Linked DNA regions of Paraburkholderia bryophila. The protein of the gene in region 2 interacts with the protein of the main gene of each other region in a pairwise test. Links are inferred from orthologs where the notes say so. Each region holds a gene or a part of one and is shown on either strand. Other genes may lie near its edges.

Evidence for each region. Proteins that work in one complex are often made in the same cells at the same time.
Region 1: the proteins of ligA (region 2) and leuS interact in binary tests that used the Escherichia coli proteins (3 or more experiments, as listed by UniProt). The link is inferred for Paraburkholderia bryophila from one-to-one orthologs.

Annotation. Positions count from the first base shown.
Region 1 is NZ_JACCAS010000001.1:3,442,479-3,446,218, forward strand. Bases 443-3,559 are described here. They hold leuS (leucine--tRNA ligase), read left to right. Parts: upstream 443-763; coding sequence 764-3,355; downstream 3,356-3,559. Other genes in these bases: GGD40_RS15435 (ExbD/TolR family protein), read left to right, coding at 443-547; GGD40_RS15445 (LPS-assembly lipoprotein LptE), read left to right, coding at 3,447-3,559. In the rest of the region: GGD40_RS15430 (MotA/TolQ/ExbB proton channel family protein), read left to right, coding at 1-56; more of GGD40_RS15435, read left to right, coding at 101-442; more of GGD40_RS15445, read left to right, coding at 3,560-3,740.
Region 2 is NZ_JACCAS010000001.1:4,726,456-4,730,071, forward strand. The notes cover bases 186-3,178. They hold ligA (NAD-dependent DNA ligase LigA), read left to right. Parts: upstream 186-645; coding sequence 646-2,712; downstream 2,713-3,178. Other genes in these bases: GGD40_RS21270 (cell division protein ZipA C-terminal FtsZ-binding domain-containing protein), read left to right, coding at 186-409; def (peptide deformylase), read left to right, coding at 2,709-3,178. Also shown: more of GGD40_RS21270, read left to right, coding at 1-185; more of def, read left to right, coding at 3,179-3,242; GGD40_RS21285 (IS1182 family transposase), read left to right, coding at 3,378-3,616. UniProt on the Escherichia coli protein: DNA ligase that catalyzes the formation of phosphodiester linkages between 5'-phosphoryl and 3'-hydroxyl groups in double-stranded DNA using NAD as a coenzyme and as the energy source for the reaction.

The DNA of each region.
Region 1 (3,740 bases), 1.3 Mb from region 2 along the record:
CGCCGGCCGAGCAGCGCGAAGCGCCGTCGCGCGTCCAGCAGACCTCGACTCACTGATCCACCGGCGCGCGTCACGCGGCACTCAGGCAGAAGGAGGCGACATGGCATTCGGCGGACTCGAGAAAAAGCAGACGGCCGCGCCGATGGCCGAGATCAACATGACGCCGCTGATTGACGTGATGCTGGTGCTGCTGGTGATTTTCATCATCACCGCGCCTTTGTTCACGCACGCGATCCGGCTGGATCTGCCGAAAGTCGCGTCGGCGCCCGCGCGCCAGACGCCGCAGACCATTTCCCTTTCCATCGACGCCACCGGCAAGCTCTACTGGAACGCGAAGCCCATCACGCTGGAGCAGATGCGCGCGCAGTTCACGCAGGCGGGCAAGCAGGCGGATCAGCCGGAAATCCAGCTACGCGCGGAGCGCTCCACGCGTTACGAAGTGATCGCGCAGGTCATGGGCGCGGCGCAGCAGGCCGGGCTCGAGCGGATCGGCTTCGTGACGGACCCGCCGCCGCCGGGCGGATTGCCGCAGGGCGCCGCGCACTAGTCGCGCACTAGTCGCGACTCGGCCCGCACCAAGCGCGCACTCAGCGCCCACCAGGCGCGCGGGAACGCATCACCGCGCCTGACGCTGCGCGGCGTAGCCGCCCGCGAACGGTATAATCAGCCCTTTCCCCCGCAGAAGGGGAACGACGCCATTTCATCCAGCAGAGCACCAAAGCGGCCGGTGCGAAAGCACCGAACCCAGCGATCCCATCACACCATGCACGAAAAATACGTTCCCTCCGACGTCGAATCTGCCGCGCAAGGGCAATGGCGCGCCATCGACGCGTACAAGACATCGGAAATCACCGAGAAACCCAAGTTCTACTGCGTCTCGATGCTGCCGTACCCGTCGGGCAAGCTGCACATGGGTCACGTCCGGAACTACACGATCAACGACGTGATGTACCGCTATCTGCGGATGAACGGCTACAACGTGTTGATGCCGATGGGTTGGGACGCGTTCGGCATGCCGGCGGAAAACGCGGCAATGGCCAACAACGTGCCGCCCGCGAAATGGACCTACGACAACATCGCTTACATGAAGAAGCAGATGCAGTCCATGGGCCTCGCGATCGACTGGTCGCGTGAAGTCGCGACCTGCAGCCCCGATTACTACAAATGGAACCAGTGGCTGTTCCTGAAGATGCTCGAGAAGGGCATCGCGTACAAGAAGACCGGCACGGTGAACTGGGACCCGATCGACCAGACCGTGCTCGCGAACGAGCAGGTGATCGACGGCCGCGGCTGGCGTTCGGGCGCGCTGGTCGAAAAGCGCGAAATCCCGATGTACTACATGCGCATCACGCAGTACGCGGACGAACTGCTTAACGACCTCGAAGGCCTCGGCTGGCCCGAGCGCGTCAAGGTCATGCAGCAGAACTGGATCGGCAAGAGCTTCGGCGTGAACTTCGGGTTTCCGTACGAGATCGACGGTGAACAGAAGCTGCTGCGCGTGTTCACCACGCGCGCCGACACGGTCATGGGCGTGACTTTCTGCGCGATTGCCGCCGAGCATCCGCTCGCCACGCGTCTCGCGAAAGACAAGCCGGAACTGCTGCCCTTCATCGAAGAATGCAAGCGCGGCGGGGTGGCTGAAGCCGACGTCGCGACCATGGAAAAGAAGGGCATGGGCACCGGCTTCACCGTCACGCATCCGCTGACGCAGGAACAGGTCGAAGTGTGGATCGGTAATTACGTGCTGATGAGCTACGGCGAAGGCGCGGTAATGGGCGTGCCGGCGCACGACGAACGCGACTTCGCATTCGTGAAGAAATACGACCTGCCGATCAAGCAGGTGGTGGCCGTCGAAGGTAAGGAATTCTCGACGGAAGCCTGGCAGGATTGGTACGGCGAGAAGACCGGCACGCTGATCAACAGCGGCAAGTACGACGGCCTCGCCTACGAGCCGGCGGTCGACCAGATCGCCGCCGACCTGAAGGAACTCGGCCTCGGCGACAAGCAGATCACGTGGCGTCTGCGTGACTGGGGCGTGTCGCGCCAGCGTTACTGGGGCACGCCGATCCCGATCATTCACTGCCCGAAGTGCGGCGACGTGCCGGTGCCGGAAAAAGATCTGCCGGTGGTGCTGCCGGAAGACCTCGTGCCGGACGGCACGGGCAATCCGCTCGCTAAATCCGAAGCGTTCGTGAACTGCACCTGCCCGACGTGCGGCAGCGCGGCCAAACGCGAAACCGACACGATGGACACCTTCGTCGATTCGTCGTGGTACTTCTACCGCTACGCGTCGCCGAATGCGAAGACCATGGTCGACGAGCGCACCGATTACTGGGCGCCGATGGATCAGTACATCGGCGGTATCGAGCACGCGATTCTGCACCTGTTGTACTCGCGTTTCTGGGCGAAGGTGATGCGCGACCTGGGCCTCGTCAAGTTCGGCGAGCCGGCGAAGAACCTGCTCACGCAGGGCATGGTGCTCAACGAAACGTACTACCGCGAAAGCGATGCCGGCAAGAAGACCTGGTACAACCCGGCCGACGTCACGGTCTCGTTCGACGACAAGGGCCGCCCGGTCGGCGCGATCCTGAACGCGGATGGCCAGCCGGTCGTGCTCGGCGGCATCGAGAAGATGTCGAAGTCGAAGAACAACGGCGTCGATCCGCAATTGCTGATCGACCAGCACGGTGCGGACACCGCGCGTCTGTTCGTGATGTTCGCCGCTCACCCCGAGCAGTCGCTTGAATGGTCCGGTTCGGGCGTGGAAGGCGCGAGCCGTTTCCTGCGCCGCGTGTGGAGCTTCAGTCAGGCGAACGAAGCCGCGTTGCGCTCGGGCGGTACGTTCGACGCTGCAAAACTCGGCGACGTCGACAAGACGCTGCGCCGCGAGATCTACAGCGTGCTGAAGCAGGCTGACTTCGACTATCAGCGTTTGCAGTACAACACGGTGGTGTCGGCCGCGATGAAGATGCTCAACGCGCTCGACAGCGCGAAGGGTGCCCAGCCGGCCGTACTGCGCGAAACGTACAGCGTGATGCTGCGCGTGCTGTACCCAGTGGTGCCGCACCTCGCGTTCCAGTTGTGGCAGGAACTCGGTTTCGCCGACGTCCACGGTTCGCTGCTCGACGCGGCATGGCCGAAGGTCGACGAGCAGGCGCTGGAACAGTCGGAGATCGAACTCGTGCTGCAGGTGAACGGCAAGGTGCGCGGCGCGATCACCGTGGCGAAAGACGCCACGCGTGAAGCAATCGAACAGCTCGCGGCCGCTCACGAAATGGTCGCGAAGTTCAGCGAAGGCAAGGCCCCGAAGAAGATCGTCGTGGTGCCGGGCCGACTCGTGAACGTGGTCGTTTGACTCGAGACGAGAACATGACAGCGGACAGGGTCGGTCGCGCACGGCGGCGCCTGTTTCTCGCTGCGGAATCTACTGCGAACCAGGAGCCAATGTGACTCGCAGAATGGTATTGACGCTGGCTTGCAGCGTGCTGATGTTGTCCGCTTGCGGCTTCCAGTTGCGTGGCCAGCAGGACTACGCGTTTAAACGCCTCTATGTCGCCGGCGGTTCGCCGGCGGCCAGCGCGCGCCTCACGCGCATGGTGCAAGGCGGCAGCGATACGGTGGTGGTCACCTCGCTCGCCAATTCCGACGCGACGCTGACGATCGGCGAAGGCCGTGGCGTCAGCACGCTGACGCTGAATTCGCTGGGCGTGGTCGAGGAGTATCAAATGAACCTCTCGATG
Region 2 (3,616 bases):
GTCGGCCAATTACGTGCAGGCGGTCGCGTCGCAAGACGGTCTGCTGCTGTCGCGTGACGGCACGCGTTTCGTCAAGCTCGACGCGAAGCAGAGCCCGGTGTTCATGCTGCAATTCGGCGACACCAACTTCCTGCGCGACGACCTGACCTACAAGGGCGGCCAGATGATCACGCTGGTGCTCGACGTGCCGGTCGCCGACGAAGACATCCTGCCGTTCCGGCTGATGTGCGACTACGCGAAATCGTTGGCTGAGCGCATCGGCGGACGGGTGGTCGATGATGGCCGCCGTCCGTTGCCGGAAACCGCGCTGCTGGCGATCGAAAAGCAGTTGATGACGCTCTACGCGAAACTCGAACAGGCGGGCATTCCGGCCGGTTCGCCCGCCACGCGGCGTTTGTTCAGCCAGTAGTAGGCTTCGCTTTTTCGCTGACGTTCGCAACGGCCGCACGATGTGCGGCCGTTGTCGTTGCAGGCGGCTGCTTTACTGTGTGCTTTATGACGTGCCTTACGGCATGTCAGCGAACATAATCTCCGCGCCCTGAGAACGCCGCAATGAACCCGGAAACCATCATTCGGCCGATGTAAAGGGGCACGCTTCCTGCGATAATCCAATGTCTGAATTTCACTGAAAAATCTTCCGACAGTATGGCCCGAACCCCCGCTTCCCATCCAGCAGACAGCGCTCCCGCAGAACGGGCCGCGTGGTTGCGCGCGGAACTCGAACGCGCCAATTACGCGTATTACGTGCTCGATCAGCCGGATTTGCCGGACGCCGAATACGACAAGCTCTTCAAGGAACTGGAGCGCATCGAGACGGAGCATCCGGATCTGATCGTGCCGGATTCGCCCACCCAGCGCGTGGGCGGCGAGGCGGCCAGCGGCTTCGAGCCGGTCGTGCACGACCAGCCGATGCTGTCGCTGAACAACGGTTTCGCCGACGAAGACATCGTCGCGTTCGACAAACGCGTCGGCGATTCACTCGGCAAGAACGCGAGCGAGCCGCCGGTGCCGGTCGACTACGCGGCCGAACTGAAATTCGACGGCCTCGCGATCTCGCTGCGCTATGTGGACGGCGTATTCGTGCAGGCCTCCACGCGCGGCGACGGCGCGACCGGCGAGAACGTCACCGAAAACGTCCGCACGATCCGCTCCATTCCGCTCAAGCTCAAGGGCAAACGCGTGCCGCACGTGCTCGACGTGCGCGGCGAAGTGCTGATGTTCAAGCGCGATTTCGAGCGTCTGAACGAACGCCAGCGCGCTGCCGAGCAGAAGGAATTCGCCAATCCGCGCAATGCCGCGGCGGGCAGTTTGCGGCAGCTCGATTCGAAGATCACCGCGCAGCGGCCGCTGTCGTTTTTCGCGTATGGCATCGGCGTGGTCGACGGTATCGAGATGCCGGCCACGCATAGCGACCTGCTCGACTGGTACAAGGAACTCGGTTTGCCGGTGAACGGCGAACGGGCCGTGGTGCAGGGCGCGGAAGGGTTGCTCGGCTTCTTCCACGCGGTCGGCGAGAAGCGCGACACGCTGCCGTACGATATCGACGGTGTGGTCTATAAGGTCAACCGGCGCGACGAGCAGGACGCGCTCGGTTACGTCTCGCGCGCACCGCGTTTTGCGTTGGCGCACAAATTTCCCGCGCAGGAAGCGCTGACCCAACTCGTCGCGATCGACGTGCAGGTCGGCCGCACCGGCGCGATTACGCCGGTGGCGCGGCTGGAGCCGGTGTTCGTCGGCGGCGCGACGGTCACGAACGCCACGCTGCATAACGAAGACGAAGTGCGGCGCAAAGACATCCGGATCGGCGACACGGTGATCGTGCGGCGCGCCGGCGACGTGATTCCCGAAGTGGTGAGCGCGCTGCTCGAACGTCGTCCGGAAAACGCTCGCGAATTCGTGATGCCCACGCAGTGTCCGGTGTGCGGCTCGAATATCGAGCGGCTGCCGGACGAGGCGATCGCGCGCTGTACCGGCGGGCTGTTCTGTCCGGCGCAACGCAAGCAGGCGCTGTGGCATTTCGCGCAGCGTCGTGCGCTGGATATCGACGGTCTCGGCGAAAAAATCATCGATCAACTGGTCGAGCTGAATCTGGTGCGTACGCCGGCCGATCTGTTCAACGTCGGCTTTGCGACGCTCGCCGAGCTCGACCGTTTCGCCGAAAAGTCCGCGCAAAACCTACTCGACTCGCTCGACAAGGCCCGGCATACCACGTTGGCGCGCTTCATCTACGCGCTCGGGATTCGCCACGTCGGCGAGTCCACGGCGAAAGATCTGGCCAAGCATTTCGGTTCGCTGGATCCAATCATGGATGCATCGGTCGAAGCTTTATTGGAAGTCAACGACGTGGGGCCGGTGGTCGCCGAGTCGCTGCACCAGTTTTTCGCCGAAGAACACAACCGCACGGTAATCGAGCAGTTGCGCGCGCCGGGCAAGGTGACGTGGCCTGAAGGACCGCCTGCGCCGAAGGCGCCGCAAGGCGTGCTGGCCGGCAAGACGGTCGTGTTGACCGGCACCTTGCCGAGCCTGGCGCGCGAAGAGGCGAAGGAAATGCTTGAAGCGGCCGGCGCGAAAGTGGCCGGCTCGGTGTCGAAGAAAACCGACTATGTGGTAGCGGGTGCCGAAGCGGGCAGCAAGTTGGCGAAGGCCGAGGAACTCGGCATTCCCGTACTCGACGAAGATGGGTTGCGTAAGCTCCTGGAGGGGCAGTTATGATTCGCGAAATTCTCAAGATGGGCGATCCGCGTCTGTTGCAGATTGCCGATCCAGTCGATCACTTCGACACCCCCGAATTGCATGAACTCGTCAAAGACATGTTCGAGACCATGCACCACGCCAACGGCGCGGGTTTGGCCGCGCCGCAGATCGGCGTCAATCTGCAGGTGGTGATCTTCGGCTTCGGGAACAACGAACGCTATCCGGACGCGCCGCCGGTGCCTGAAACGGTGCTGATCAATCCGACCATCACGCCGGTCTCGCTCGACATGGAGGAGGGCTGGGAAGGCTGCCTGTCGGTGCCGGGCCTGCGCGGCGCGGTGAGCCGCTTTTCGATGATCAAATATCACGGCTTCGATCAGTTCGGCAAACCGATCGATCGCGTCGCCGAGGGTTTTCATGCGCGGGTCGTGCAGCATGAGTGCGATCATCTGATCGGCAAGCTGTACCCGATGCGGATCAACGACTTTGCGAAATTCGGCTTCACGGAAGTGCTGTTTCCGGATATGGATCCGAATAGCGACGATTGAGGCGGCCCTCGGGCTGCCGGTTGTTTGCTACGTGTTACCGGCAATAAAAAACCCACGCAATTGCGTGGGTTCAGACTGCTGACAAAGTACCCCCAAAGCCTGGCCTTGCGTCGGGCTTTGTCGTTTAATTGGGGCATGCTGAAGACACCGACGCCCATGCAGCACGAACTCGAGATGGTGACGCTCGAGGAACTCGTGCCGAAGGACCACCTGCTGCGCCAGATCGACGCGGCGGTGGATTTCGAATTCATCCGTGAGAAGGTGGCGCACCTGTATTGCGCGGACAACGGGCGCCCAGCGCTCGATCCGGTGGTGATGTTCAAATTGCTGTTCATCGGCTACCTGTTCGGGGTACGCAGTGAGCGCCAGCTCAT